DNA from 3 places in the Halomonas sp. C10-5 genome. Region 1 is predicted to be linked to each of the others. Evidence: predicted binding sites of a transcription regulator. Region 1 holds the regulator's gene; each other region holds the start of a gene.
The links. The regulator FNR, encoded in region 1, switches genes on or off when oxygen is low (the NO sensors DNR and NnrR bind a similar motif). The targets are predictions, from matches to a motif close to TTGATNTANATCAA.
Positions count from the first base shown of each region.

Region 2: ACJ7IV_RS07035 (cytochrome-c peroxidase) is a predicted target of FNR. The motif match lies at 7,538-7,551, and genes of this name have one in related genera.
Region 3: paaF (2,3-dehydroadipyl-CoA hydratase PaaF) is a predicted target of FNR. The motif match lies at 7,893-7,906, and genes of this name have one in related genera.

Region 1 covers NZ_CP175665.1:2,776,791-2,787,090, reverse strand. The annotation lists gene ACJ7IV_RS13020 (sodium:solute symporter family protein) at 1-1,785, opposite strand, end outside; gene ACJ7IV_RS13015 (DUF4212 domain-containing protein) at 1,792-2,052, opposite strand; gene ACJ7IV_RS13010 (DUF294 nucleotidyltransferase-like domain-containing protein) at 2,619-4,439, shown strand; gene ACJ7IV_RS13005 (3'-5' exonuclease) at 4,474-5,100, shown strand; gene ttcA (tRNA 2-thiocytidine(32) synthetase TtcA) at 5,184-6,089, shown strand; gene fnr (fumarate/nitrate reduction transcriptional regulator Fnr) at 6,225-6,968, opposite strand; gene ACJ7IV_RS12990 (radical SAM protein) at 7,077-8,417, opposite strand; gene ACJ7IV_RS12985 (sulfite exporter TauE/SafE family protein) at 8,509-9,213, opposite strand; gene ccoS (cbb3-type cytochrome oxidase assembly protein CcoS) at 9,213-9,503, opposite strand; gene ACJ7IV_RS12975 (heavy metal translocating P-type ATPase) at 9,500-10,300, opposite strand, start outside.
Region 2 covers NZ_CP175665.1:1,508,741-1,519,040, reverse strand. The annotation lists gene xdhB (xanthine dehydrogenase molybdopterin binding subunit) at 1-2,054, shown strand, start outside; gene xdhC (xanthine dehydrogenase accessory protein XdhC) at 2,051-2,896, shown strand; gene guaD (guanine deaminase) at 3,077-4,396, shown strand; gene ACJ7IV_RS07050 (NCS2 family permease) at 4,433-5,800, shown strand; gene ACJ7IV_RS07045 (protein-methionine-sulfoxide reductase heme-binding subunit MsrQ) at 5,870-6,469, opposite strand; gene msrP (protein-methionine-sulfoxide reductase catalytic subunit MsrP) at 6,484-7,449, opposite strand; gene ACJ7IV_RS07035 (cytochrome-c peroxidase) at 7,682-8,671, shown strand; gene ACJ7IV_RS07030 (adenosine deaminase) at 8,809-9,801, opposite strand; gene ACJ7IV_RS07025 (DUF4139 domain-containing protein) at 9,885-10,300, opposite strand, start outside.
Region 3 covers NZ_CP175665.1:86,055-96,354, reverse strand. The annotation lists gene ispA ((2E,6E)-farnesyl diphosphate synthase) at 1-402, opposite strand, end outside; gene xseB (exodeoxyribonuclease VII small subunit) at 389-679, opposite strand; gene serA (phosphoglycerate dehydrogenase) at 924-2,174, shown strand; gene ACJ7IV_RS00440 (enoyl-CoA hydratase) at 2,351-3,139, shown strand; gene bhcR (HTH-type transcriptional regulator BhcR) at 3,252-4,076, shown strand; gene paaX (phenylacetic acid degradation operon negative regulatory protein PaaX) at 4,207-5,133, shown strand; gene paaY (phenylacetic acid degradation protein PaaY) at 5,291-5,905, opposite strand; gene paaN (phenylacetic acid degradation protein PaaN) at 5,918-7,594, opposite strand; gene paaF (2,3-dehydroadipyl-CoA hydratase PaaF) at 7,994-8,767, shown strand; gene paaG (2-(1,2-epoxy-1,2-dihydrophenyl)acetyl-CoA isomerase PaaG) at 8,783-9,574, shown strand; gene paaH (3-hydroxyacyl-CoA dehydrogenase PaaH) at 9,576-10,300, shown strand, end outside.

The DNA.
Region 1 (10,300 bases):
TGCGGCACCAGCACCCTTGGGATAGCGAACGCTCTCCACCAGGTCCTGGATCTCCTGCGGGGGCTCTTCGGTGGCGGTGGACACCAGGTAGGCCACCGTGAAGTTGAAGATCGCACCCACCGCGCCGAAGGAGAGCGGCGAGATGCCCAGGATCCAGTTATCCGGCGTGTTGGGCAGCATGTTGGTGCCCGGCACGAAGAACCAGCCCAGGTAGGTGAAGATGTAGAGCAGGGTGGCGATCAGGCCGGTCAGCATGCCCGCCACGGCGCCCTTGTTGTTCACCCGCTTGGAGAAGATCCCCATCATCAGCGCCGGGAACAGCGAGGCGCCGGCGATACCGAAGGCCAGGGCCACCGTCTGGGCGGCGAAGCCCGGCGGGTTGAGGCCCAGGTAGGTGGCCAGCAGGATGGCGCCCGCCATGGAGATCCGTGCGGCCAGCATCTCGCCCTTCTCGGTGATCTTCGGGTTGATCATGGTCTTGATCAGGTCGTGACTGATCGCCGAGGAGATGGCCAGCAGCAGACCCGCCGCGGTAGAGAGGGCAGCCGCGATACCGCCGGCGGCGATCAGGCCGATGACCCACGGGGGCAGGTTGGCGATCTCGGGGTTAGCGAGTACCAGGATATCGTTGTTGACGGTCAGCTCGCTGCCTTCCCAGCCACGCGCCTCGGCGGTGTCGGCGAAGTCGGCGTTGCCGTCGTTATAGAGCTGGATGCGGCCGTCGTCGTTCTTGTCCTCGAAGTTGATCAGGCCGGTCTCCTCCCAGGTGCGAATCCATCCCGGGCGCTCCTCGTAGACCAGCGCATTGCTGGCGGCGGCCTCGTAGTCCTCGACCTGGCCGGCCATCTCCGGATAGATCGTGGTGGCGAGGTTCAGGCGCGCCATGGAGCCCACGGCCGGTGCGGTGAGGTAGAGCAGGGCGATGAACACCAGCGCCCAGCCGGCGGACCAGCGAGCATCGGCCACCTTGGGCACGGTGAAGAAGCGGATGATGACGTGGGGCAGACCCGCGGTACCCACCATCAGCGACAGGGTGAACAGCACCATGTTGAGCTTGTTGTCGACGTCCGCGGTGTAGTCGCGGAAGCCCAGGGCGTTGACCACATCGTCGAGCTTCTCCAGCAGCGGGATGCCGGACTCGGTGTGGGTGCTGAACATGCCGAACATGGGGATCGGGTTGCCGGTCAGCTGCATGGCGATGAACACCGCCGGAATGGTATAGGCGATGATCAGCACGATGTACTGGGCCACCTGGGTGTAGGTGATGCCCTTCATGCCACCGAAGACCGCATACAGGAACACGATGAAGGCCGCGATCCAGATGCCCCAGGTGTTGGATACCTCGAGGAAGCGCGAGAAGGCCACGCCGGCACCGGTCATCTGGCCGATGACGTAGGTCACCGAGGCGACGATCAGGCAGATGACGGCTACCAGGCGTGCGGCGTTGCTGTAGAAGCGGTCACCGATGAAGTCCGGCACCGTGAACTTGCCGAACTTGCGCAGGTAGGGCGCCAGCAGCATGGCCAGGATGACGTAGCCGCCGGTCCAGCCCATCAGGAAGGTGGAGTTGGCGTAGCCGCCGGAAGCCAGCAGGCCGGCCATGGAGATGAACGACGCGGCGGACATCCAGTCGGCGGCAGTGGCCATGCCGTTGGTGATCGGATGGACGCCGCCGCCCGCCACATAGAAGTCCTTGGTCGAGCCCGCTCGGGCCCAGATCGCGATGCCGATGTAGAGGGCAAACGAGGCCCCTACGAACAGCAGGTTGATTGCAAATTGACTCATGCTGTCTTACTCCCCGAGTCCGAATTTCTTGTCGAGTTGGTTCATTCGCCAGGCGTAGAAGAAGATCAGGCAAATGAATGTCAGGATCGAACCCTGTTGGGCGAACCAGAAGCCCAGGTCGGTGCCACCGACCGGGATGCCGGCGAGCAGCGGCCGGAACAGGATGGCGCAGCCGTAGGAGACGAAGGCCCAGACGACCAGGCAGCCAGCGATCAGGCGCACGTTGGCCTTCCAGTACTCGGTTGAGTCGACTTTCTCTTCTGCCATGTCGTGTTCTCCACTTGTTGTTGAGCTAGGGAACTTGTGCAGTCGTTGGTTGAGGGATCACCAGGGCAATCGCACGCCCCCGGCCGCGAGGCGCATTGGTGTCGTGCGATTGCCCTGCATGATGCAGGTGGATAGTGGTCAATGAGTGGCAAAAATGAATCCCAGACTTTCGTATCATGAGAATAAAGCAATTCAACGCGTTTTATAAAAATCGTTTTTTTTCAGAGTGTTGAATTGATTGTTTTCGTGAAATGCCGGGAGCGGCGGTGGCAGGATAGAACCATGGTATATCCTGTTCTCCTATGACCTTTGTCTAGGAATGAATGGGTGGGATAGGACCATGGTCTAAGCGGTGCTCGGTCGATACGATCGTCTAGCTTATCGGCGAGGTGTCGTCGTTGTTATGCTCCAGAGAAGTACCGATGTGTCATCGGCATCATCGACAGCCGATCACGCCTGCGGAAACCAATAACAATGCCGCCGCTGAAGCCGCCCCGGGTCGCCGCCGAACGACGTCCGGGGTAGGGGTCTTCCTCGCAGTGGTGGCCGATCCGTGAGGTCCAGCCATGGTCGATCTCGATCTTTCCCAGCCGCCGTTCACGCTGCTCGACGACGCTGGTCGCGAGCGCGTGCGTCAGGGTGTCGATCTGGCCTACTTCGACCGCGACGAGATCATCCTCGAGGCCGGCCAGCCCGGCGAGTATGTCTTCATTATCCACAAGGGCGAGGTGGCCGAGATCGATACCACCCAGCCCGCGGCTCGGGAACGCATCGGTCATTACACCCAGGGCGACCTGTTCGGTGCCATCAGTATCCTCAATGGCAAGAGTCGCTATCGCTTTCGCGCCGAGCAGGAGAGCCTTTGTTACCTGCTGCCCAAGGCGCTGTTCCTCGAGCTGTGCGATGACTGCCCGCCATTCGCCGAGTTCTTCCGCCAGACCCTGGCTCACAAGGCCCGTCTGCTTACCGAGCAGCGCGCCGAGGGCGGGGTGACCATGGCCGGCTTCATGCTGGCGGCGGTGGACGAGTGCATGCGCGAACCGCTGGTGGTGCCCGCCACCACGACCATTGCCGAGGCGGTGGCCACCATCAACGAGCGGCGTGCCGACTCGCTGCTGGTGGCGCGTGACGGCGGCCACGGCATGATCACCAAGACCGACCTGCTCAATGCCCTGGTGGTGGACGAGCTCGGTCGCGACTCTCCGCTGGAGGGGCTGGGCCATGGCGAGCTGATCACCGTGGCGCCCGGGCAGTACCTGTTCGAGGCGCTGGTGATCATGACCCGCCACAAGGTGGAGCGGGTGGTGGTGATGGAGCAGCAGCGCCCGGTGGGGGTGGTGGAGCTGACCGACGTGCTCAGCTACTTCTCCAGCCGCAGCTACGTGGTCAGCCTGCAGGTGGAGCAGGCGGAGAGCCTGGAGGCGTTGGCCGCCGCCAGTCGCCGCACTCCCGAACTGGTCAGCGCGCTGATGGCCCAGGGGGTCAAGCTGCGCTTCGCCATGGGGCTGCTGGCCGCACTCAACGGGCGGATCATCAACAAGGCCTGGGGGTTCCTGGTGGATGAGCGCTACCACGCCGGTAGCTGCCTGATGGTGATGGGCAGCGAGGGGCGCGGCGAGCAGATCCTCAAGACCGACCAGGACAATGGTCTGATCCTGGCCGACGACCTCGACTGGCCCGATTGCGCCGAGCAGATGCAGCGCCTGACCGACACCCTGATCGAGCTGGGCTATCCGCCCTGTCCCGGCAACATCATGGTCTCCAACCCCGAGTGGGTGGGCACGGTCAGCCAGTGGCAGCGACGCATCGCGCGCTGGATCGAGGCCCGCGACGGCGACAGCCTGATGAAGCTCGCCATCATGCTCGACTCCCATGCGGTGGCGGGCAATCCGGCGCTGCTCGACCGGGTGCGCGACGACCTCTTCGCCCAGTGCGCCGGCAACGAGTTGCTGCTCTCCTACTTCGCCCGCACCATCCTGCGCTTCTCCACGCCGCTGACCCTGTTCGGTTCGCTCAAGCGTCCCCAGCACGGCATCGACATCAAGAAGGGCGGCATCTTTCCCATCGTCCACGGCGTACGAGTGATGGCCCTGGAGCGCGGCATCCGGCCCACCTCGACCCTGGAGCGCCTCGATGCCCTGGCCGACGACGGTCGCCTGGAACCGCGCTTCGCCGAGGACCTGGCCGAGGCGCTGTCGCTGTTCACCGAGCTGCGCCTCAAGCAGCAGCTGTCTCGCCGCGAGGGCGATGACGACAACCGCAAGCCCGACCGGGTCGTGGTCCAGGAACTCTCGTCACTGGAGCGCGACCTGCTGCGCGAGGCGCTGCATATCGTCAAGGACTTCAAGCAGCGCCTCTCGCATCGCTTCCATCTGGAATACTCATGAACCGACGGAACGACAACGACACAAGGAGCCCGTCATGCTCAAGGTCCTGAGGCGCGCCGCGGACCGAAGGCGCCATGCCAACGGCGAGTACGCTTGGCTGTTTCACCCCTATACCGGCGAGGAGATGGTGGTTATCGACACCGAGACCACCGGCCTGGATACCCGCAGTGCGGAGCTGGTGTCGATCGCCGCGGTGCGGGTGCGTGGCGACCGTATCCTGACCAGCGAGTCCCTGGACCTGCGCCTGAGGCGGCCCGACACGCTGACCGGCGACTCCATCCGCATCCATGGCCTTCGCGGCGTGGATCTCGACAACGGCGAGAGCATCGATGCCGCCCTGGCGCGACTGCTCGACTTCGTCGGCAATCGCCCGCTGGTGGGCTGGCACCTGGGATTCGACCTGGCGATCCTCAATCGCGAGCTGCGCCCGCGTTTCGGCTTCGAGCTGCCCAACGCCACCGTGGACGTGGCCCAGTTGTGGCGACGTCGGCTTTGGCGCCGGCACCCGGAGATCGACAGCCTGCCGCGCTTCGAGGCTGTCGCCGAGCGCCTGGGGGTGCCGGTGATGGGGCGTCATACCGCCCTGGGCGATGCGGTCACCACCGCGCTGATGTTCCTGCGCCTGGAGCGGGGCCACGCCAGCGGCGACCAGTTCGCCTGAGCGTGCCGGCGTCGCCTGGCGGCGGCGCCGATGGTAGGATGGGCGCCCTCCCATTTTCGCCCGCACTGGCAGCGCCAAGACCCATGCAAGACGCCGTGATCTTCGACCCCCGTGAGCGCCACGCCGCGCCCTCAGCCCCCGAAACGTCCGATGCCCCCGATGCACGGGCGAAGCGCGAGTTCAACAAGCTGCACAAGCGCCTGCGGCGCCAGGTGGGCAATGCCATCATCGACTACGGGATGATCCACGAAGGTGACCGGGTGATGGTGTGCCTCTCAGGTGGCAAGGACAGCTACACCCTGCTCGAGATCCTGCGCAGCCTGCAGCGCAACGCCCCGGTGAGCTTCTCGCTGGTGGCCGTCAACCTCGACCAGAAACAGCCCGGCTTCCCGGAGCACGTGCTGCCCGAGTACCTGGAGGGCACGGGCGTCGAGTACCATATCCTCGAGCGCGACACCTACTCGGTGGTCAAGGAGAAGACCCCGGAAGGCAAGACCACCTGCGCGCTCTGCTCGCGGCTGCGGCGCGGCTCCCTGTACGGCTTCGCCGAGGAGATTGGTGCCACCAAGATTGCCCTGGGCCACCATCGCGAGGATATCCTCGAGACGCTGTTCCTCAACATGTTCTTCGGTGGCAGCCTCAAGGCGATGCCGCCCAAGCTGCTCTCCGATGATGGCAGGAACATGGTGATACGGCCGCTGGCCTATTGCCGCGAGGCGGATATCGCCGAGTTCGCCCGGCAGATGGCCTTCCCGATCATCCCCTGCAACCTGTGTGGCTCCCAGCCCAACCTGCAGCGGCAGCTGGTCAAGGAAATGCTCGCTGAGTGGGAGGCGAAGCACCCCGGGCGCCTGGAGAGCATGTTCAAGGCGGTGACCAACGTCGCCCCCTCGCAGCTGGCCGACCGCGAACTGTTCGACTTCGCCGGGCTGGAGGAGAAGCAGGCGAGGATGCAGGCCAGTCGGATCGAGATCCGCCAGGAGTCTTAGGCGGGAAGGGCCCGGGCTTCGCCGGGGAGCTTGAAGTTTCGAGAGCGGCGCTTCGCGCCTGGAAGCTGGAAGAGAAATCGCCCCCATGGCCTTGCCATGGGGGCGATTTCATTCAGGCGGCCGACCCGCTTCCAGTTAGTGCGCGCCCTCTTCCTCGGCCAGTCGAGTCAGCGACGGCAGGTCGAGGATATTCACCTCGCGCCCGGAGACAGCCACCAGGCCCTGGGTCTGGAAGCGTCCGAGGATGCGGCTCACCGTCTCCACCGCCAGGCCCAGATAGTTGCCGATATCGGCCCGCGACATGGAGAGGCGGAAGCTGTAGGGGGAGTAGCCGCGCCGGCGAAAGCGCTCGGAGAGGCTGGTGAAGAAGCTGGCCAGCCGCTGGTCGGCGGTCTTGCGCGACAGCAGCCGCATCATGCGGCGGTCGTCGCGCAGCTCCTTGCTCATGCTGCGGTAGAGCTGGCCGCGCAGTTCCGGCAGCGACTCCGAGAGGTGGTCCAGGCGGTCGAAGGGGATCTCGCAGACAGTCGTGGTTTCCAGCGCCACCACGGTGCCGGGGTAGTGCTCCTCGTCGATGCCGTCGAGGCCCACCAGCTCGCTGGGCAGGTAGAAGTTGGTTAGCTGGTCCTCGCCGCTGCCCTCAGTGGTGACCTGCTTGAGGCTGCCGGAGCGAACCGCGAACACGCTGGTGAAGGGGCTGTCCTGGCGGAACAGCGCCTCGCCCTTCTTGAGCGGCGCGCGGCGCCGGATGATGGCGTCGAACTGGTCCATGTCCTCCACCTCCAGCGCCAGTGGCAGGCAGAGCGAGCTCAGGCTGCAGGTCTGACAGCGTGTCTCCTGCAGCACCGAACGCCGTCGGCCGGTGAGGGTGTCAGCCATGGCCCTTTCCTTCTTGATCGTGGTCATGGGCCCATTATGGAGCAAAGCGCGGGCAGGGCAAACCACCCTGGACAGGGTAATGGAGAACGACGCCGCCCCGAGGCGGGGTCAGGTGGTCGGCGGAGGAGTGAATGCCTCGAGGATGCGGGGCAGCCGCCAGTGTCCCTCGGCGGTCAGCACCATCCCGTCACCCGTGAGTTCAACCAGCCCCTCGGCGCGCAGCGCCTCCAGGCCGGAGCCCGTCACCAGGGCGGCAGGATCGATGGCGCGACCGCAGAGCAGTGTCTCGAGCGTCTCACGATAGCGCTGCTGCTCGGCCGTGAGGCGTATGCCGCGGGCAGCGGGCAGGCGACTGGCATCCAGGGCTTCTTCGTACTCCGCCAGGCTGTCGGTGTTGCGTATCCACAGATCGCCGATGCGGCTGGTGGCGCTCATGCCGAGCCCCAGCAGGTCGCCGGCGGGGCCCTGGGTAAAGCCCAGCGGGCCGTGACCCAGGGTACCGCTGGCCTGGGCCTGGGCCAGGCGGTCAGTGTGGCGTGCATAGAGGCCGAGGCCGATATGCACGTAGCCGGCAGCATCCAGTCGGCCACGCGCCTCTGCCAGCAGCCGCCGGCGTGTCGCCGCGTCGGGCAGCCAGTCGCGGTGGATGGCACGCTGGGCCAGATGACGCTCGGGGCGGTGGTGGTAGCGGTAGAGACGGATGCGTGCCGGGGCCATGCCGATCACCTGCTCCAGGGTATCGGCGAGGCCCTGCGGTGTCTGGAAGGGCAGGCCGAGCATCAGCGACAGCGTCAGTTCCCGGAAGCCAAGGCGGTCGGCCTCGTCGACCAGCGCCTCGGTCAGGGCGCGTGGCTGGATGCGATTGATGGCCTGCTGGACCCGGGGGTCGAGTTCCTGCACACCCAGGTTCAGGCGGTTGAAGCCCAGTGCCTGCAGGTGGCGCAGGGTGAGCATGTCCGCCTCTCGGGGGTCGAGCTCGATGCTGAAGTCGCGCTCCCGGGCACCGGAGAGGCCCAGGCGGGCATCCAGACGGTCGAAGAGGTCGCTCATCTGGTCCAGGGCAAGGAATGCCGGCGTCCCGCCGCCCCAGTGCAGACGCATCACCGAGGGCAGGCCGGTGAGTCGGCGCCGGGCCAGCACCATCTCGCGGTCGAGCCGCGACAGATAGGGCTCGGCCTGGCGGTTGTTGCGGGAGGGCACGCACTGGCTGGCGCAGAAGCGGCAGGCATGACGGCAGAAGGGCAGGCGTACCTTTACCGCCAGGGGCGCCTCTGCCGGGCGGTCGGCGAGGGCCGACTCCAGTGCCGGGGCGCCGACGCTGTCGCGATAGTGGTGTGGGCCGGGATAGGCGACCTCGGCGGCAGATACCAGGTCGCCCGCGCCGGGCAGCGGCTCTCGAGGCGGACTCGAGGCCCCGAAGGGGGCGGTGCGCTTGGCGTGAACGGACATGGGGCGACTCCGGGTCGTGAACATACTCCCCATGCTAGGGTGCCGCGGCCAGGCAAGCGTTGAGCTGCGTCAATCCCGCGTGGAATAGTGATCAGCCAGCGTGTCCACCTTCCAGGGGGAGCAGCTGCCACAGCTGCCAGAGCGCGAAGGCGATGATCGACAGCGCGGCGATGCTGCGGGTGGCCGGGTGGCGAATCAGCCCTGCCAGCTGGCGGGCGGCGAGCCCGGTGGCCAGCAGCGCCGGCAGGGTGCCGAGCCCGAAGGCGCCCATCAGCAGCGCGCCGTACAGCGGGTCGGCCATGGCCAGGCTCCAGGCGAGCATGGAGTAGACCAGTCCGCAGGGCAGCCAGCCCCATACCGCCCCCAGCGCCATCGCCTGGGGCACCCTGACCACCGGCATCAATCGCCGCCCGATCGGCTCCAGATGGCGCCACAGGCGCTTGCCCACCGCCTCCACCCGCAGCAGCCCCTTCCACCAGTCGGCGATATACAGCGCCATCAGGATCAGCATCACAGCGGCGAAGCCCTGTAGGACGAGGCGCGCGGGGGCGGTCAGCGAGAGCAGGGTACCCAGTGCCGCCGCCAGGGCGCCAGCAACCATGTAGCTGGCGATGCGTCCCAGGTTGTAGCCCAGCAGCAGGCCGCCGAGGCGCGCCGGCGAGCGCATGCTGGGGGGCACCGCGAAGGAGAGGGCGCTCATGATGCCGCCGCACATTCCGATGCAGTGGGCGCCCCCCAGCAGGCCGAAGACGAAGGCTGCGGCGAAGGGCGGCAGGTCGAGCCCGGTCGGATCCATCAGCGCCTCTCGCCCCGCTGTGGCGGCGTCGCCGGCCCGTTGTCACCGTGCTTGGCGTGACGCGCTTCGGCGCCCGCGTCGTCTCCCGTCTCGCCGTTTTCCTGGCCTTCCTTCCCGGCTTGTCGGCGCTGCGCCAAGGGGGCGTCGTTCTCGTCGTCATCGAAGAGGATGCGATAGGCCGGCCCCTCCAGGTCCTCGAACTGATCGTGCTTCACCGCCCAGAAGAAGGCCCAGACGGCCAGGCCAAGCAGGATCAGCGACAGCGGGATCAGCAGGTAGAGAATGCTCATGGGTTGACCTCCGAGGGCGTGGCGGCCGGGGCAGCGGACGCATCGGCGAGGCGGCTGCGGAAACGGTTGAGGCGCAGGGCATTGCCCACCACCACCAGGGAGCTGGCCGACATGCCGATGGCGGCCAGCCAGGGGGGCACGATGCCGATGGCGGCCAACGGCATCGCCGAGGCGTTGTAGACCACCGACCATAGCATGTTCTGGCGCATCACCCGACGGGTGGCACGGCACAGTTCCACCGCCTCGGCGATGCGTGACAGGCGCGGACTGAGCAGGATGGCGTCGGCGCTGGTGCGCGCCAGGTCGGTGGCACCGTTCATGGCGATGGCCACGTCGGCGCCAGCCAGCACCGGCACGTCGTTGATGCCGTCGCCGACCATGGCGACCCGTTCGCCTTCGGCCTGGCACTCGCGGATGCGTTCCAGCTTGCGTTCGGGGCTGGCGCTGCCCTCCCAGGTCGCGATGCCCAGGCGGCTGGCCAGGCCTTCGGCAGCCCCGGGAGTGTCGCCGGAGAGCAGTTCCACGGCGAGGCCGAGCTCCTGCAGCATGGCTATCGTCTCGGCGGCGTCGTCACGCACCTGGTCCTGCAGCCGAAACCAGCAGCGCGGCTCGCCATCCTCGGCCAGCAGCAGCCACTGGCCCTCCCCGGGTGGAACCGGAGACGCCTCGGGGGCGGCAAAGTCCGCACGGCCTAGCCGCCAGGCGCGACCGTCCAGCTGCCCCTCGAGACCCTTGCCGGGGCGGCTGGTGACCCGTTCGGCGTGCCGGTCGGCATCCCGGTAGGGGTGGAAGGCGCG
Region 2 (10,300 bases), 1.3 Mb from region 1:
GCCAGGTGCTCTTCGCGGTGGCCGCCGAGAGCCATCGCGCCGCCCGGGAAGCGGTGAAGGCGGCCCTTGATGCCGGTGTCGTGGAGATCGACGAGCACCCGGCGAGCCTCGACCCGGTGGCCGCTACCGAGCGCGGCGAGTTCGTGCGCCCCACCCATGTCCAGGAGCGCGGCGACTGGGCGTCCAGCCTGGAGGACGCCGCCCTGACGGTGACCGGCGAGCAGTTCGTCGGCGGCCAGGAGCACTTCTATCTGGAGGGCCAGGCCTGCCTGGTCACCCCTACCGAGGACGAGGGCGTGGTGGTGCACACCTCCAACCAGCACCCCAGCGAGACCCAGAAGCTGGTGGCCGAGGTGCTGGGCGTACCCCTGCATGCGGTTACCGTGGAGGTGCGCCGCATGGGCGGCGGCTTCGGCGGCAAGGAGACCCAGGCCTCGCCCTGGGCCTGCATGGCCGCCCTGATCAGCCGACGCACTGGCCGCGCGGCCAAGCTGCGCCTGCCCCGCGGCGAGGACATGCGGGTCACCGGCAAGCGCCACCCCTTCCACAACCGCTACCGGCTGGGGGTGGACGCGCAGGGCGTGATCCAGGGCGGCGAGATCACCGTGATCGGCGACTGCGGCTACTCCCCTGACCTCTCCGATGCCATCGTCGACCGCGCCATGTTCCACGCCGACAACGCCTACTCCCTGGGCCAGGCGCGGGTCACCGGCCATCGGGCGCGTACCCATTTCGCCTCCAACACCGCCTTCCGCGGCTTCGGCGGCCCCCAGGGGATGATGGTGATCGAGGCGGCCATGGACGACATCGCCCGGCACGTGGGCGAGGACCCGCTGACCATCCGCAAGCGCAACCTCTATCGCCAGGGTCGGGACGTTACCCACTATGGCCAGAGCGTGGAGCAGCTCGGCCTGCTGCATGAGCTGGTGGCGCGGCTGGAGGCGAGCAGCGACTACTGGACACGCCGTAGCGAGATCGCCGCCTTCAACGCCCAGAGCCCGGTGGTCAAGCGCGGCCTGGCGCTCACTCCGGTGAAGTTCGGCATCTCCTTCACCGCCCAGCACCTCAACCAGGCGGGCGCCCTGCTCCACGTCTATACCGACGGCAGCGTGCAGATCAACCACGGCGGCACCGAGATGGGCCAGGGCCTGCACACCAAGATCTGCCAGGTGGTGGCCCGGGAGCTGGGCCTCGACCTCGACGCCGTGCGCATTACCGCCACGCGCACCGACAAGGTGCCCAACACCTCGCCCACCGCCGCCTCCAGCGGCGCCGACCTCAACGGCATGGCCGCCCGGGACGCCTGCCTGAGGCTCAAGGAGCGCCTGTTCGACTTCGCCGCCGAGCACTTTTATCAAGGGCATGCCCTCGACCGCGAAGGCATGCGCCTGGAGGACGGCCACCTGGTGGCGGGCTGGGGTGAGAGCGAGCGGCGCATCCCCTGGGGCGAGCTGGTGCAGACGGCCTACTTCGGGCGGGTCTCGCTCTCCGAGAAAGGCTTCTACGCCACCCCGCTGATCCACTATGACCGCCAGACCGGCCAGGGGCGCCCGTTCTACTACTACGCCTTCGGCGCCGCGGTGGCCGAGGTGCGCGTGGACACCCTGAGCGGCGAGTACCGGGTAGAGGGAGTCGACATCCTCCACGACGTGGGTGACTCCCTCAATCCGGCCATCGACGCCGGCCAGGTGGAGGGCGGCTTCATCCAGGGCATGGGCTGGCTCACCAGCGAGGAGCTCAGGTGGAACGAGGGCGGACGACTGATCTCCGATGGCCCGGCCACCTACAAGATCCCCACCTTCGGTGACCTGCCGCCGCGCTTCAATGTCGCGCTGATGGAGGGCCACCCCAACTCCATGGCGAGCCTCTACCGCTCCAAGGCGGTGGGCGAGCCGCCCTTCATGCTGGCCATCTCGGTATGGTCGGCGCTGCGCGACGCACTGGCGAGCCTCACCGACTACCGCGAGTCGCCGCGGCTGGACACCCCGGCCACCCCGGAGCGGGTCTTGATGGCCGCCGAGGCGCTGCGCCGCCGCGGGGAGTCGACGCCATGAGCACCCATGCCGAGAGCTGGCATGCCGCCCTGCACCGGCTGCAGCGCGCGGGGGTGCCCCACGCCCTGGCCACCCAGGTGACCAGCGCCGGCTCCACCCCGCGGGAGCCCGGGGCGCGGATGGTGATCACCGCGGATGCCGTATTCGATACCCTGGGCGGCGGCACCTTCGAGTGGCAGACCATCGAGGCGGCCCGGCAGCGCCTGGCCGCCTGCGAGCCCGGCATGAGCCTCGAGGCTTTCAGCCTCGGCGGGCGCAGCGGCCAGTGCTGCGGCGGCTTCGTCAACGTGCTGCTCGAGGTCTTCCCGGGCAGCCCCGTAACCCTGGCGCTGTTCGGTGCCGGCCATGTCGGCCGCGAGATCGTGCGCCTGGCCGAGCCCCTGGGCTGGCAGCTCATCTGGCACGACAGCCGCGACGACGCCTTCCCGGCCTGGGCCGACGAGATCCCGCGCCTGGAGTGCCGGCGCACCCCGGACCCAGCCGCCGCCGTGGCCGAATTGCCCGCGGGCAGCCACGCCCTGGTGATGACCCACGACCACGCCGAGGACCGCGCCCTGGTGGACGCACTGCTGCGTCGCGACGACACGGCCTCGCTGGGCCTGATCGGATCAAGGAGCAAGTGGGCCAGCTTCCGCTCGCGGCTGTCAGACGCCGGCCATGATGCCGAATCGCTGGCCCAGGTGCGCTGCCCGATCGGCATGTCGACAGGGGGGACGGGCGGCGACAAGCGCCCCTACGCCATCGCGCTTGCCACCCTCGCCGAGCTGCTGCCGCTGACGGCCGACGCTGAGCGCCCCGACCAGCGCGGCCTGGACCCCGCCGTGCTGCGTGACCTGTTCTAGCCGGCGACCCCGAACGATCCACTGTGCCCCGAAACGATGGCCAGCGGGCGCCGGGAATAGGCCGAAGAGGAGGTCATTTGCCAATGATGGCAAATGTAGCGTCCAGGGAAGGATTCACAGCTCCTCCTCGAAGGCCTGTTGCCGGATGAGCCCGATGGCGGTAACAAACGAGCCCAAAAGATGACGAAAAACGACTCGCGCGTGCTGCGCGCCGAACTGCTGAGCTTCGATGCCGATCCCGGCGACGACGACACCCCTGCGCCGGGCAGCGTGCGCCACCACCCCGATGGCGCGGTATGGATCGAGAACGGCCGTATTCGCGCCGTGGACGACTATGCCACCCTGGCCCCCCTACTGCCCCCCGGCATCGAGGTGGTCGACCACCGCGGCAAGCTGATCACCCCCGGCTTTATCGACAGCCATGTCCACTACGTGCAGCTGGAGATCATCGCCTCCTACGGGCGCCAGCTGCTCGACTGGCTGAACGACTACACCTTCCCCGAGGAGCTGCGCTTCGCCGACCCCGACCACGCCGCCGCACTCTCCGAGGCCTTCCTCGACGAGCTGCTGCGAGTCGGCACCACCACCGCTCAGGTGTTCTGCTCGAGCCACCCCGCCTCGGTGGACGCCTTCTTCGCAGCCAGCCACCGCCGCGGCCTCTGCATGCTCGCCGGCAAGGTGCTGATGGACCGCCACGCGCCTGAGGGGCTCACCGACGACGTGGTGGGCGGCATCCGCGACAGCGAGCGGCTGATCAATGAGTGGCACGGCAAGGGTCGCCTCGGCTACAGCCTGACCCCGCGCTTCGCCCCCACCTCCACCCGCGCACAGCTCGACGCCACCGGCGCGCTGCTGTGCAACGACGAAAGCCTCTGGCTGCAGACCCACCTCGCCGAGAACACCGGCGAGCTCGACTGGGTGGCCGAGCTCTTCCCCGGCAGCCGCGACTACCTGGAGGTCTACGAGCGCTCCGGCCTGGTGGGCCCGCGCAGCACCTTCGCCCACGGCATCCACCTCGACCAGGAGATGCGCGGGCGGCTCGCCGCGCGCGGCGCCAACCTCGCCTTCTGCCCGAGCTCCAACCTCTTCCTGGGCAGCGGCCTCTTCGACCGCCAGGCCGCCCGGGAGATGGGGCTCAACGTCACCTACGCCAGCGACGTGGGGGGCGGCACCGACCTCTCGGGGCTCGCCACGCTCAAGGCCGCCTACCAGGTGGGCCAGCTGCGCGGCCAGCCGCTCACCGCCTGGCAGGGACTTTACGGCCTGACTCTGGGCAACGCCCGGGCGCTCTCGCTGGATGACCGCATCGGCCGCCTGGCGCCGGGCATGGACGCCGACCTGGTGGTCCTCGACCCCGCCGCCACGCCGCTGCTGGCGCGGCGCACCGCGCGCAGCCGGAGCCTGGCCGAGACCCTCTTCGCGCTGATGATGATGGGCGACGACCGCAGCGTGGCCGAGACCTGGGCGGCCGGGCGCCTACAGCACCGCCGCGACGACTGACTGACAAACTTCACTCACAACAACAACGGGTTCGACATGACAACCGAGACCTCCTCCCTGCCCGGCGAGGCGGCCACCGCCGCCTCAACCTCCGACGCCCCCTGGCTCGACCGCTTCTTCGGCGTCAGCCGACGCGGCTCCAGCCTCAGGACCGAGATCCTCGCCGGCATCGCCACCTTCCTGGCCTCGATGTATATCATCGTGGTGAACCCGGCGATCCTCTCCGAGGCCGGCATCCCCTTCTCCGCGGCGCTCTCCGCCACGGTGCTGATCAGCTTCATGAGCAGCCTGGCCATGGGCCTCTACGCCCGCAACCCCATCCTGGTGGCCCCAGGCATGGGCATGAACGCGCTGTTCACCTACACCCTGGTGCTGGGCGCCGGCCTCTCCTGGGAGGTGGCCCTGGGCTGCGTCTTCTGGTCCGGGGTGCTGTTCGCCCTGCTCGCGGTGTTCAACGTGCGCAAGGCGATCATCGAGGCAATCCCCGCCTCGCTGCGCTATGCCATCACCTGCGGCATCGGCCTGTTCATCACCTTCATCGGGCTCAAGAACGCCGGCTTCATCGTCGGCAGCGACGCCACCCTGGTGACGCTGGGCAGCTTCGGCCCGGGCCTGGTGACCTTCTTCATCGGCCTGATGGCCACCGCGGTGATGGTGATCCTGCGCATGAACGGCGCCCTGATCCTGGGCATCGCCCTGACCACCCTGCTGGCCACCCCCATGGGCCGGCTGTGGGGCGGCGAGATGGTGGTGGAGTGGAGCGGCCTGGCCGCCTGGCCCGACTTCGGCGCGGTGATGCAGGTCGACATCTGGGGCGCACTCAAGGTCGCCTACCTGCCCTTCATCTTCGTGATGCTGTTCACCAACTTCTTCGACGCCCTCTCCTGCTTCATGGCGCTCTCGGAGTCGGCGGACCTCAAGGACAAGGACGGTAACCCGCGCAACCTCAAGCGCTCCATGACCGTGGACGCCTTCGCCTCGATGATCGCCGCGCCGCTCGGCACCAGCGCCGCCCAGACCTTCATCGAGTCCGGCGCCGGCGTCGCCCAGGGCGGGCGCACCGGCCTGGTGGCGGTGACCATCGCCCTGCTCTTCCTGCCCTTCCTGTTCCTGTCGCCGCTGCTGTCACTGGTGCCCGGCATCGCTACCGCCCCGGCGCTGGTGCTGGTGGGGCTCTTCATGCTCTCGCCCATCGGCCGCATCGACTGGAGCCGCTACGAGGAGGCCTTCCCCGCCTTCCTGGCGATCATCCTGATGCCCCTCACCTACTCGATCACCCTGGGGATCGCCTTCGGTTTCCTGAGCTACGTGCTGATCAAGCTAGCCACCGGCAAGGCCGGCGAGATCCGCCCTGCCATGTGGGTCTCCGCGGCCCTCTGCGTGGTACTGCTCGCCACCACCTGAGCACGCCCCCCCTCTCACCACGTCGAAGGGCCGCCCGCGGGCGGCCCTTCGGCATTCAGGAGGCGTCGATCAGCGACGCTGCAGGGCCGCATCCACCAGCCGGAACAGCACCAGGGCGGCGAGCACGGCGACCACCAGCATCGGCAGTCGATAGTCCGCCCGGGTCAGGATCCACAGGTGAGTGGCACCCAGCGCCGCCGAGACGTAGACCAGGCGATGCAGCCAGTGCCAGGCGCGCTCCCCCATGACCTGACGCACTCGCCGGAAGGAGGTGAGCGCCAGCGGCACCAGCAGCACAAGGCCCACCACCCCATAGCGCACATAGGGCAGGTCCCACATGTCGTGCCAGATCCACTCCCAGGCCCAGTATTGTTCCAGCCCCATCCACGCCAGGGCGTGGGCGCAGAGCCAGGCGAAGGCCCATAGCCCCATCTGGCGTCGGGCGATCATGATGCCTACCCAGCCGGTGAGCCGGAAGGCGGGGCTGAAGGCGATGGTGGCCAGCAGCAGGACCAGGCCGGTGCGCCCGGTCAGGTGCACCACCGCCTCCTCGGGGACGACGCCGAGGTCATCCTGCCCCCAGCGCCAGGCGAGCCACAGCGCCGGCAGCAGGCCAGACGCCAGCACCAGCAGGCGGAACATCAACACCGGGCCATTGGCGATCGACATGAGACTCCCCGTCGTCAGAAGTGCTCGTTCAGGTCCATACCGGCGTAGAGCTCGGCGACCTCCTCGGCATAGCCGTTGAACATCAGCGTCTCGCGCTTGCCGCGCTTGCCGATACGCCGCTCCCGCGCCTGGCTCCAGCGTGGGTGATCCACCTCGGGATTGACGTTGGCGTAGAAGCCATACTCCTCGGGGTTCTGCTCCATCCAGGCGCTCACCGGCCGCTCCTCGGTGAGGGTGATGCGCACCACCGCCTTGATGCTCTTGAAACCGTACTTCCAGGGCACCACCAGGCGGATCGGTGCGCCGTTCTGGTTGGGCATCACCTCGCCGTACATGCCCACCGCCAGCAGGGTAAGCGGATGCATCGCCTCGTCGATACGCAGCGCCTCACGGTAGGGCCAGTCGAGGATCGAGCTCTTCTGGCCACGCAGGTTCTCGGGATCATGGATCGACTCGAAGTGCACGTAGCGGGCCCGGGAGGTGGGGGCGTGGCGCTTGAGCAGGTCAGCCAGCGGGAAGCCGACCCAGGGAATCACCATGGACCACGCCTCGACGCAGCGCAGCCGATAGATACGCTCCTCCAGGGTCTCACGCTTCAGCACCTCCTCCAGCGCCAGGGTGCCGGGCTTGCCCACCTCGCCATCGATGGTGAGTGACCAGGGGTCGGTAATCAGCTTGTGGGCATAGACCTCGGGATCACTCTTGCGGACCCCGAGCTCGTAGAAGTTGTTGTAGGCGGTGGCATCCTTGCGGGGCGTAAGGGTCTCGCCACCGGCGAATCCACGTGATGGCAGGTCGCCTTCGAGCCTGTCGGCCAGGCTCTCCTGCCAGGCGTAGGCGCTGCTCGGCAGCAGCAGCCCCGGCGCCAACGCCGCGGCGCCCAGGGCCGCCCCGCCCTGGATAAAGCGCCGTCGCTGGCGAAACAGCTCTCTTGGCGTCACCTCGGATTCGGCAATGACGGGGTAGCGGTAACGGGCCATGGCATCTCTCCCATAGGAAGGAATATTGCGCCAGCTTCCATGACCCGGCGTGACCGGTCCAGACGGCAATCCCTATCGGGGCAATTTCTTGATGCAGATCAAGCAGCGTCCTTATCCGAGTACTGCGCTAGGTTGATTAGACACAAGATTACTGCCTAACTGGCAGATAGAACGTTAACCATCGATTAACGGCTTCACTGCCTGACGGGTCATTACACAAAGGGGAATCATCATGTACAACAAGCGCCTGCTGGCCACGGCCGTCACCATCGGCTCGGCCCTCGCCATCTCGACCCCGGCCCTGGCCGATGACGGCCTCGGCGACTATCGCGACCGCTTCGAACCGCTGCCGCACCTGCCGGCGATTCCGGCGGACAACTCCCTCACCGACGCCAAGGTGGAGCTCGGTAACATGCTGTTCTTCGAGCCACGCATCTCCTCCAGCGGGGTGATCAGCTGCGCCACTTGCCATAACCCGGCGCTGGGCTGGACCGACCGTATCCCGCGGGCCACCGGCCACGACGGCCAGATCGGCGAGCGCAACACCCCCACGGTGCTCAACTCCGGCTTCCTGGGCTCGCAGTTCTGGGATGGCCGCGAGCCGGACCTGGAGGGCCAGGCAGTCGGTCCCATCGAGGCCGACGTGGAGATGGCCATGGATCTGGATCAGGCCCTGGAGCGCCTGGAGGGGTTCGAGGTCTACCAGCAGAAGTTCGCCGCGGCCTTCCCGGACGATGAGGACCCGATCAGCGCCGATAACCTGGCCCACGCCATCGCCAGCTTCGAGCGCACCCTCAATACCCCGGACTCGCCCTTCGACCGTTACCTGCACGGCGATCTGGACGCCCTGAGCGACCAGCAGAAGGACGGCATGGTGGCCTTCGTGGACAACGGTTGCATCGCCTGCCACCGCGGCCCGGCGCTGACCGACAGTCAGTTCCACCGCATCCAGGTACCCGGCTCCACCGATGTCGGCCGCTTCGACGTCACCGGCGAGGAGAGCGACCGCCATCGCTTCCGCACCCCGACCCTGCGCAACGTGGCAGTCACCTACCCCTACATGAACAACGGCGCCACCGAGACCCTCGAGGAGGCCGTGGCCATCATGGGTAAGGAGATGCTGGGTCGCGACTTCGAGGAGCAGACCATCGCCGACATCACCGCCTTCCTGCACAGCCTGACCGGCGGGCAGCCAGACTACGAGGTGCCGGCCCTGCCGTGACCCTGGCGCCGGGCTGTTGCGGCCCGGCCCTTGAGGAACATGGAATGCAACGCGGCCCCGAGGAGCTATCCCGGGGCCGCGTCGTGTTTCGCCACCGTGTTACACCACTCGTCGTGAGGTAGTGTGCGAGCCAGTGCCTACGCCTCGGCCAGCAGCCGGCGCAACTCGTCGCGGCGGGCCTCGTCGACGCAGGCCGCCTCGATGGCGTTGCCGGCCAGACGGCGGAAGGTAGCCTCGTCCCAGCCGAAGGCACGCTGGCAGGCGAGGAAGTTCTCCAGCATGCCACCACCGAAGTAGGCCGGGTCATCGGAGTTGAGGGTGACATTGAGCCCCTCGGCGAGCAGGCGCGGCAGCGGATGATCCTCGAGGCGTTCGACCACCTTGAGGCGCACATTGGAAAGCGGGCAGACGGTGAGCACCGTCTGTTCGTCACGCAGCCGGGCGACCAGCTCGGGATCCTCCAGGCAGCGCACCCCATGGTCGATGCGACACACGCCGAGGTGGTCCAGCGCCCCACGGATATAGGCGGGAGGCCCCTCCTCGCCGGCATGGGCCACCCGCGGGATCCCCAGGCACCGGGCCCGCTCGAATACCTCGGCAAACTTCTCCGGCGGGTTGCCCTGCTCGGCGCTGTCCAGCCCCACGGCGTCGAGCATCTCCCAGTAGGGGGCGGCCTCTTCCAGCACCTTGAGCGCCTCGTCGGCGTCGCGGTCGCGCAGGAAGGCCATGATCAGGGCGGTGGAGAGCCCCAGTTCGCGGGCGGCTTCACGCCGCGCCAGGGAGAGCCCCTCCATCACCACCTGAAGCTCGATGCCGCGTGCCAGGTGCGCCTGGGGGTCGAAGTGCATCTCCACGTGGACCACCCCCTCGGCGTGGGCGCGTCGGAAGTAGTCCATGGCCAGGTCATGGAAGTCCTGGGCGGTCTGCAGCACGCTCATGCCCTGATAGTAGAGGTCCAGGAAGGACTGCAGGTCCGAGAAGTCGTAGGCGGCGCGCACCTCCTCCACCGTGGCATAAGGCAGCGCGATCCCGTTGCGCTCGGCCAGGGCGAACATCAGCTCGGGCTCCAGCGAGCCCTCGATATGCAGGTGCAGCTCGGCCTTGGGCAGGCGGGTCAGGAAGTCACGCATGGTTCGTCTCGCTCTCCTCGGGTCCTATCATCACATCCTGATAGAAAGCGGGCCGCCGCGCAAAGCCCCGGCCTTCAACGCCCTCATGGCAGCCGGCGCAGGGTCTCGGCCAGCGCCTCGCGCCGCCGCTCGCGCTCCTGCTCGGCGCGCTGGCGCTGATCCTCCAGCTCGGCAATGCGCTCCTCCTGGTCCTCGAGGTCGGCCAGGTAGCGCTGGCCGAGCTCGTTGTCGGTGCCCACCGCCGCCAGGTTGTCGCGGATGCGAGCCTGGCCCTCTCCGGCCCGGCCCAGCCCCTGCTCGATACGCTCGAGTTCACGCTCCACCTCGGCCAGGGCCCGGCGCCGCTCCAGCACCGCCTCCAGCTGCGCGGCGGTATCCCCCTCGGCGCTGTCGCGCCACTCCACCAGCTGCGCCACTCCGGCATCCACCAGGGCCACGCTCTGGCGGCGGGTCAGCGTCTCCAGCGCCTCCACCTCGCCACTCTCGCCGGCGGCCAGGG
Region 3 (10,300 bases), 760 kb from region 1:
GTGTCGGGCACAGGCAATCACCTCGAAGGCCAGCGACTGCAGCGCATCGCCGGCCAGTATCGCGGTGGCCTCGTCGTAGGCGCGGTGCACGGTGGGCTGTCCGCGGCGCAGGTCATCGTCGTCCATGGCCGGCAGGTCATCGTGGACCAGCGAATAGGCGTGGATCAGCTCGATGGCCATGGCCGGGGCGTCGAGGGTAGCGTCCTCGGCCCCCAGGGCGCGGCCGGCGGCATACACCAGCAGGGGCCGCAACCGCTTGCCCCCCACCAGCACGCCGTGACGCATGGCGGCCTCGAGGCGCGGTGCGGGAGCGGCCCGCTCGACAAACAGTGCCTCGAGGCGGGCATCCACCCGCGCGCGATCGGCGGCCAGCAGGGTGGTCAGGGTGTCAGCGTTCACCATCGCCCTCCGACGGCGGCACGAAGGGCTCGAGCTCGATACCGCCCTGGGTGCCTTCGGTCAGGGTGCGCACCTTGAGTTCCGCCTCGTCGAGGCGGAGCTGGGCATCACGGGTCAGCCTCACTCCCTCCTCGAAGGCGGCAAGCGAGTCCTCCAGCGACAGCTCGCCGGACTCCAGTCGTGCCACCAGGCCCTCGAGCCGCTCGACGGTGGCGGCGAAGTCACCGCTCGCGGTGTCGTCGGCCTGCGGCTCACGGGACCGCTCGTTGCGCTCTGCCATGCTGCTCCTTTAAACCGCCCCGAAAGTCAGAAAGAGATCATCCAAGGGGCGACAGTATACACGCTCCCCCCGGGGGGTCGTCTGCCCCGCCGCCTGCTGGCCGCTGTAGCGCCGTAAACTTGCATCTGGCTCATATGAGCAGCGCAGCATTTTCATCCTGGCTCATTTTCCGCTGTGGTAAGATGGTGGCTTCACCAGTTTCTGACACTGCATGCGGCTCGCGCCGGAAGGGGTTGATTCGACCATGGCAAAGACGTCCCTGGACAAGAGCAAGATCAAGATCCTGCTGCTCGAGGGCATCCACCAGACCGCGGTGGACAATCTTCGCAACGCCGGGTACTCGAACATCGAGCACCTGCCCACCTCGCTGGATGAGGCCGCGCTGATCGAGAAGATCCGCGACGTGCACTTCATCGGCATCCGCTCGCGGACCCAGCTCAACGAGCGCGTCTTCGATGCCGCCGAGAAGCTGGTGGCCGTGGGCTGCTTCTGCATCGGCACCAATCAGGTCGACCTCGACGCCGCCCTGGTTCGCGGCATCCCGGTATTCAACGCCCCCTACTCCAACACCCGCTCGGTGGCCGAACTGGTGCTGGCCGAGGCGATCATGCTGCTGCGCGGCATCCCCGAGAAGAACGCCCGCGCCCACCAGGGCGGCTGGCTGAAGAGCGCCAAGAATTCCCACGAGGCCCGCGGCAAGACCCTGGGGATCGTCGGCTACGGCAGCATCGGCTCGCAGCTCTCGGTGCTCGCCGAGTCGCTGGGATTCGACGTCATCTACTATGACGTGGTCGCCAAGCTGGGCATGGGCAACGCCCGCCAGGTGGGCAGCCTCGACGAGCTTCTCGGCAAGGCCGACGTGGTCAGCCTGCACGTTCCCGATCTGCCGTCGACGCGCTGGATGATCGGCGCCGAGCAGATTGCGCGAATGAAGCCGGGCGCCATCCTGATCAATGCCTCCCGCGGCAGCGTGGTGGTGATCGAGCCCCTGGCTGAGGCGATCCGCGAGGGGCGCCTCAACGGCGCCGCGGTGGACGTCTTCCCGGTGGAGCCCAAGGGCAACGACGAGGAGTTCGAGAGCCCGCTGCGCGGCCTGGAGAACGTCATTCTCACTCCGCACATCGGCGGCTCCACCCTGGAGGCCCAGGAGAACATCGGCATCGAGGTCTCCGAGAAGCTGGCCACCTACTCCGACAACGGCACCACCGTCACCTCGGTCAACTTCCCCGAGGTGGCACTGCCGTCCCACCCGGGCAAGCACCGCCTGCTGCACATCCACGAGAACGTGCCGGGGGTGCTCTCCGAGATCAACCGGGTGCTCTCCGAGAACGGCATCAACATCGCCGGCCAGTACCTGCAGACCAACGAGAAGGTCGGCTACGTGGTGATCGACGTCGACAAGGCCTACGGCCCCCAGGCGCTGGACGCCCTGCGCCAGGTCACGCACACCCTCAAGGTGCGCGTGCTCTACTCCGACGGTGGCCAGGAGGCCTGATCCCGCCACCCCGGTGCAGTACTGAAAGCCCCGCCGCCGCGTCTCTCCGACGCGGCGGCTTGCGTTCGGGAGCCGGCAGGGCGAGCGCCCCCTTGGTCGCAGTGCACGAAGATGGCCTGGCGCGCTAGGCTGTGGCCTCGATGAGACAAGGCTTGAACAACAACCAGGAGCCCCAGATGAGCGAGACCACCCCACCGGTACGGCGCCATGACGCCGACGGCGTGACTACCCTGACCCTGAACCGCCCGGCGAGCTTCAACGCCCTCTCCGAGGAGATGCTCGAGGCCCTGGAAAGCGAGCTTACGCGCCTGGCGGACGACGGCGGCGTGCGCTGCGTGGTGCTCGCCGCCGAGGGGCGCGCCTTCTGCGCCGGCCACGACCTCAAGCAGATGCGTGCCCATGACGACGACCGCGACTACTTCCAGGCACTCTTCGCCCGCTGCGCCGGGGTGATGCAGGCCATCGTCGAGCTGCCGGTGCCGGTGATCGCCCGGGTCCAGGGCATCGCCACCGCCGCCGGTTGCCAGCTGGTGGCCAGCTGCGACCTGGCGGTGGCCGCCCGTTCGGCGCGCTTCGCCGTCTCCGGCATCAACGCCGGGCTGTTCTGCTCCACCCCGGCGGTGGCACTGTCGCGCAACGTGGCCCGCAAGCGCGCCATGGAGATGCTGTTAACCGGCGAGTTCATCGACGCCGATACCGCCCGCGACTGGGGACTGGTCAACCGCGTCGCCGACGACGAGACCCTGGACGAGGCGGTGGCCGAGCTCGCTGCCAGCATCTGCGCCAAGAGTGCGGTGGCGGTACGCACCGGCAAGGCGATGTTCCAGCGCCAGCTACGCATGCCACTGGATGAGGCCTACGCCTTCGCCGGCGAGGTGATGGCCGGCAATATGCTGGCCGAGGATGTCGCCGAGGGCATCGACGCCTTCATCGAGAAGCGTCGCCCGGTATGGAAGGACTGCTGAGCCCGGCCAACGCCTGCCAAGAGAGTTAATGGAAGCGATTTCCGCAGACGCGACAGGCGCGCGCCGACAAGGTATCCTGTGCCAGCGAAGCCAAGGCAAAAGGAGCAACAGGGTGAGTGAAGTCAAGCGCAGAACGGCGGGACGCCCCCCGGGATCGGGCAAGGCCAGCGGCGGGCACAGCCAGTCGCTGGTGCGCGGCCTCAACCTGCTGGAGCGCCTGGCCGGCCACCCCGGGGGCCTGGCGCTCTCGGAGCTCGCCGAGCAGGCCGACCTGGCCCCCTCCACCACTCACCGCCTGTTGCAGGCCCTGCAGAGCCAGGGCTTCGTCACCCAGGACAGCGAGCTCGGCGTCTGGAAGATCGACGTCAAGACCTTCCGCATCGGCAACAGCTTCCTGGAGGCCCGTGACTTCGTGGGCACCAGCCGCCCCTTCCTGCGCCGTCTGACCGAGCAGACCGGCGAGACCGCCAACCTCGGCATCCGCGACGGCGGCACCGCGGTATTCCTCGCCCAGAGCGAGTCGCCGCAGATAATGCGCATGATCACCCGCCTCGGCTCGCGGGCCCCCCTGCACGCTTCCGGCGTGGGCAAGGCGCTGATGGCCTGGCTACCCGAAGATCTGCTCGAGCGCATCCTCGCCGAGCGTGGCCTCTCGCGGGTCACCGAGCATACCCTGCACACCCCCGAGTCGCTGCGCGAGGAGCTGGCGCGGATCCGCCGCCAGGGCTTCGCCTGCGATCGCGAGGAACACGCCATCGGCCTGCACTGCGTGGCCGCCTGCATCCACGATGAGCACGGCAGTCCACTGGCCGCCATCTCGGTCTCCGGCCCGGTGGCGCGCATCCCCGAGGCGCGCCTGATGGAGCTGGGCGCCCTGGTGCGCGATACCGCCGCCGAGATTACCGCCCAGTTGGGTGGAAGGATTCCCGCTGCCTGAGCCAACAAACGATACATTATACTATATTTATTATTAAGAATTGGTATCATATTTCGGCAAGCGTCCCGAGCAGGGATCTTCATGACTCCTGCTTGTGGCCAAGACCAGGCAAGCCCCCCAGGATCCCGTCATGCCCTCCGCCAACGAATGCGTCACCGCCCTTATCGATGAATTCCAGCAGCGCCGACCGATCCGTGCGGGCTCGCTGATCATCACCGTCTATGGTGATGCCATCGTGCCCCGTGGCGGCACCGTCTGGCTCGGCAGCCTTTCGAAGCTGGTAGAGCCGATCGGCATCAACGAACGCCTGGTACGTACCTCGGTGTATCGCCTGACGCGGGAAACCTGGCTGCAGGGTGAAAAGGTCGGTCGGCGCAGCTACTACAGCCTGAGCGGGCCGGGCCGGCGCCGCTTCGAGCAAGCCTTCAAGCGCGTCTACCACGGTACTCAGGCGCCCTGGTCGGGCCAGTGGACCCTGGTTCTGCTGAGCCAGCTGGATACGGCCCGCCGCCAGAAGGTTCGGGATGAACTGGAGTGGCTGGGTTTTGGTCATCTTACCTCCGGCCTGCTCGCCCACCCCATGCTCAACCGCACCAAGGCCATGGCTGCCCTGCAGGAACTGGGCGCCGCCGACGACACTATTGTCATGCAGACCGAGGCCATCGAGCCACTGGCCAGCAAGCCGCTGCGTCAGCAGGTACGGGATAGCTGGAACCTCGACGAGCTGGCCGAACACTACCAACGGTTTCTGTCTCTGTTCCGGCCGTTATGGAAAGCACTCAACGAGGAGAACCACCTCGGCGAGGAGGCCTGCTTCATCGCTCGCACCCTGTTGATCCACGAGTACCGCCGGGTACAGCTGCGTGACCCCCAGCTCCCCGACGAGTTGCTGCCCACCGCCTGGGAGGGCCGCAACGCCCACCAGCTATGCCGCAACATCTATCGCACCATCTACGAGCGCGCCGAACGCTGGCTCGACCGTCATCTGGAAACCGCCGAGGGTCCGCTGCCGGCGCCCGGCCCCAGCTTCTACCGACGCTTCGGCGGGCTGGAGTGAGAAGGGGTTTCCCACCATCTGCATCGGGGCGCTAAGCGCCAACACCCGGGGATGTCTGGCACCGCCCCCTCGCCTGCAACGCAAGCGCCCCCAGCCATGGCTGGGGGCGCTTGCGTTATGGTCAGCCACGAAAGGCCTCTCTCAACGGCTTCCTAGCTCATGAATTCTGGCCCTTGTCGAGGGTCTGCTGCTTGGGCTGAGTATCCCCGGCGTTCAACCGGGGACGGTCGGCATCCAGCTCGGCCAGCGGCTCACAAGGCTCCAGGCTGTCCCGGCAACGCTCAGTCAGGCGCTGATATTCACGGGTGCCCTGCTGCTTCCAGGCCACCTCCTGGTCACTCAGTTCCCGCTTGACCTTGGCCGGCGCCCCCATTACCAGCGACTGGGGCGGACACTCGAAGTTAGTCTTGACGAAGGCCGCCGCGGCGACGATGGAACGAGCGCCAATCACGGCGTAGTCCATCACCACGGCATTCATACCAACCATGGCGTCCTCGCCTACGACACAACCGTGCAGTACGGCGCCATGCCCGATATGGCCATTCTTCTCCACCCGGGTGACACAGCCAGGAAAGCCGTGCATCACGCAGGTGTCCTGAAGGTTGGCACCCTCCTCCAGTACTAGCTGACCGAAGTCGCCGCGCATCACCGCACCGGGTCCCACATAGCAGCCGGGGCCGACAATGACATCACCGATCAGCACCGCCGTGGGGTGCACATAGGCAGTGGGGTGCACCACCGGGGTTACTCCCTCGAGTCGATAGCAGGGCATAACGCGTCTCCTTTAGTCCAACTGGCCATGGCGGCGACTCTGCACCACCACAAAGCGGGGCGTCACGAAGGCCTGGTCGCATAGCGAGGCGTTGGCCGCCGGATTGCCTCCGGTCGCATGGAAGTCGCTGAAGGCGGCGGACTGGTTGACCAGGATACCACCGTCCAGGTTGAGCGATAGCGCGACCGCTACCTCCATAGCCAACTCCTCGAAACGCTCGGCGACCTCGTCATCGGTGGTATAGGCACCCAGGGTGATGGCGCCCTGCTCGCCGATCACCTCGCGGGCCAGCTCGATGCTATGCGCGGTGCTGTCGGTGGCGACCACGAAGCCGATGGGACCGAAGCGCTCTTCACTGAAGGCGTCGCGCTGGCTGGCATCCACCTTGAGCAGCAGCGGCGTATGGATCCGCGCCTCGGGATACCGAGCATGCTGGCGACGCTCGCTATCCAGCAGCACTTCGCCCAGGCCGCGGCACTCCTCGATGCGGGCGGCGGTGGCCGGCGACTGAACGGCGCCCAGCACGGTACAGGCGCGCTCGTTATCGGCAAGGAATGCCTCGATGGCCTTGGCCAGGGCACCGGCCACCTCGTCGAAGGAGAGCCTGCCCTCTGACGTCTGGATACCATCGCGGGGAACGTAGATGCCCTGGGGGGTCGTGCACATCTGGCCGGAGTAAAGGCTCAGACTGAAGGCCAGGTTCTGGGCCACCGGCTCGATCCGCTCGACGCTGTCGATGATGACGGTGTTGAGGCCGGCCTTCTCGGTGAAGACCCGAGCCTGGGTGGCGTTGTGCTCCAGCCACTCGCCGAACGCGCTGGAGCCGGTGAAGTCGATCAACTTGACAGCCGGGTCCAGGGCCAACTCCTTGGCTACCGGCTCCTCGGCGCTGTCGGGCATCAGGCTCACCAGGCATGGATCGAAGCCGGCCTCCTCGAGCACCTCCTGAGCGACGCGCACCGTCATCGCCAGTGGCAGGATGGCACCCGGATGGGGCTTGAGGATGACCGGGTTACCGGTCGCCAGGCTGGCGAACAGGCCCGGATAGGTGTTCCAGGTGGGGAAGGTGGAACAGGCCACCACCAGGGAGATGCCGCGTGGCACGATATGGAAGCGCTTCTCCATCACCAGCGGATCGCGCTTGCCCTGGGGCTTGACCCAGCTGGCCGTGGCCGGCACAGAAGACATCGCCTGCCAGGCGTAGGTCACGGCCTCGAGGCCGCGATCCTGGGCGTGAGGGCCGCCGGCCTGGAAGGCCATCAGCGGCCCCTGGCCGCTGGTATGGCTGACGGCCTGAGCGATTTCCGGGCTCATGGCGTTCAGGCGCGCCAGGATCTCCAGACAGACGCCCACTCGCGCCTCAGCGCCAGCGTCGCGCCAGGCGGGAAGCGCCGCCCGCATGGCCGCGATCAGTGCGTCCCGTTCGGGCTGATCGTAGGTCACCCCGAGTTCAAAGCCATAGGGCGAGACCTCACTCCCCACCTGGCCGGCCACGCTCGGGGCCTTGAGAGAAAAATGCCGATTGAGGAGCGCCTCGAAGCGCCGCGGGGCCTCCTTCACCGCCTCTTCTGGGTACTGCTTGATACTCTCAGGATAGGGCGTCCAGAACTCACGGGTGGCGATGGCCTCGACGGCCTGGTCGAGGGTCTCGCGATGACGGTCGAGCATCTGCTGGCCTTGCTGGGACATGCGTGACTCCTGCATTACACGGCTATATTTGATACGCGATGGAGAGAAAGACTATCCATGGCGTAACAAAACATCAAACCGATACCTGACCTCCTTCGCCGAGGAACTCTGAAATCCAGCACAAAAACTCATATAAATTATATATTTAAGCTAATAATAACTCAGCAAAAGCCAATCTTTCGACCATGGTATAAGCCAGCTGTGGCAATCACCACTTTATCCCAGCAAACCACTGAAAAAGCAGAAGAAATAATAATCAAAAACCAAGATGCGATACATCAAATTGGCAAATGCAATGTTGATGCGTATCAAAAAAAACCTATACTCGTTCCTCGAACGCCTCCCATGACAGGCCGCGGGCATTTGCCGCGCCATCGCCGTGCCAAACACGAGGACACCATGCCGAATCACCTGATCGTCGAGGGACCGCAACAGGGGGTGCTGCACATCACCTTGCATCGCCCGGAAGCGCTCAACGCCCTCAATACCGCCCTGTTGGCAGAGCTGGCCGAGACCCTGATCGCCACCGAGGATGATACCGAGGTGCGTGCCGTGGTGATCAGCGGCAGTCAGCGTGCCTTCGCCGCCGGCGCCGACATCAAGGAGATGGCCGCCCGCGACCTGGTGGGCATGCTGGAAGATCCCCGCCAGCGCCACTGGGCCACCATTGCCCGTTTCAACAAGCCAATAATCGCCGCGATCAATGGCTTCTGTCTGGGCGGTGGCTGCGAGCTCGCCATGCACGCCGACATCCTCATCGCCGGCGAGGACGCCCGCTTCGGCCAGCCCGAGATCAACCTGGGCATCATGCCCGGCGCCGGCGGCACCCAGCGCCTGGTGCGCGCCGTGGGCAAGGCACTCGCCACCCAGATGGTGCTGACCGGTGAGCCGATCAGTGCGCGTCGTGCCATGGAGGCCGGCCTCATCAGCGAGATCACCCAGCCGGAGCTGACCGTAGAACGCGCCATCGCCGTGGCCGAATCCATCGCCGCCAAGGCACCACTGGCCGTACGCCTGGCTCGGGAGGCCCTGCACAAGGCCGAGGACACCGACCTGGCCACCGGCCTGCGCTTCGAGCGCCATGCGTTCACCCTGCTAGCCGGCACCGAAGATCGCGAGGAAGGCATCCGCGCCTTCCAGGAAAAACGCCCCGCCACCTTCAAAGGGCACTGACACAGGATATCCATCATGAGTGAAGCGCCCCTGCTCTATACCGTGGAAGACGGCGTCGCCCGCATCACGCTGAACCGACCCGACAGCCTCAACAGCTTCAATGCCGAGATGCATGCCGAAATGCGTCAAGCGCTCAAGTCGGTGCGTCAGGACGATAGCGTGCGCGCCCTGCTTTTGACCGGCAACGGTCGCGGCTTCTGCGCCGGCCAGGATCTCTCCGACCGTAACGTGGCCCCCGGTGCCGAGGCCCCGGATCTGGGCGAATCCCTGGAGAAGCGCTACAACCCCATGCTGCGCGCCCTCAAGGGACTGCCGATTCCCACCGTCTGTGCGGTGAACGGGGTCGCCGCCGGTGCCGGCGCCAACATCGCCCTGGCCTGCGATATCGTGCTGGCGGCCCGCTCGGCCAGCTTCATCCAGGCCTTCTGCAAGATCGGTCTGATTCCCGACTCCGGCGGCACCTGGACACTGCCCCACCTGGTCGGCATGGCGCGTGCCAAGGGTCTGGCCATGTTAGGTGACAAGCTCGGCGCCGAGCAGGCCGAGCAGTGGGGCATGATCTGGAAGGTGGTGGACGACGAGGCCCTGCAGGACGAGGCGCTGACCCTGGCCCGCCACCTAGCCAACCAGCCGACGCGCGGTCTGGCACTGATCAAGCGAGCCCTGCATGCCAGTACTGACAACAGCTTCGACGCGCAGCTCGACCTTGAGCGTGACCTCCAGCGCCTCGCTGGCCGCACCGCCGACTACCGCGAAGGTGTCAGTGCCTTCATGGACAAGCGCCAGCCAAGCTTCAAGGGAGAGTGATATGCCAGCCCTCGCAACCAGCGAGATCATCGCCGTGATCGGCGCCGGCGCCATGGGCGCCGGCATCGCCCAGGTAGCGGCCCAGGCCGGCCATTCGGTGCGCCTCTATGACACGCGCGACGGCGCCGCCCAGGCCGGCATCGACGGCGTCCGCCGCCAGCTCGAGAAGCGCGTGGCCCGGGGCAAGATGGCCCAGAACGAGGTGGAGGCCATCGTCGCGCGCCTGACGCCGGTAGACGGCCTCGCCGACCTGGCCGACAGCCGCCTGGTGGTGGAAGCCATCGTCGAGAACCTCGAGGTCAAGCGCCAGGTATTCGCCGAGCTGGAGGCCCTCTGCGGCCCCGATACCCTGCTGACCAGCAACACCTCCTCACTCTCCATCACCTCCATCGCCGCCAGCCTCGAGCGCCCCGAGCGAGTGGCAGGACTGCATTTCTTCAACCCCGCGCCGGTGATGAAGCTGGTGGAGGTGATCTCGGGCCTGGCCACCAACGCCGAGGTGGCCGAGACCCTCTACGCCACTGCCGCTGCCTGGGGCAAGGTGCCGGTCCACGCCAGCTCCACCCCCGGCTTCATCGTCAACCGCGTCGCCCGCCCCTTCTATGCCGAGGGGCTGCGCCTGATGCAGGAGGGCGCTGCCGCCCCCGCCACCCTGGACGCCCTGCTGCGCCAGGCCGGCGGCTTTCGCATGGGCCCCTTCGAACTGATGGACCTGATCGGACACGA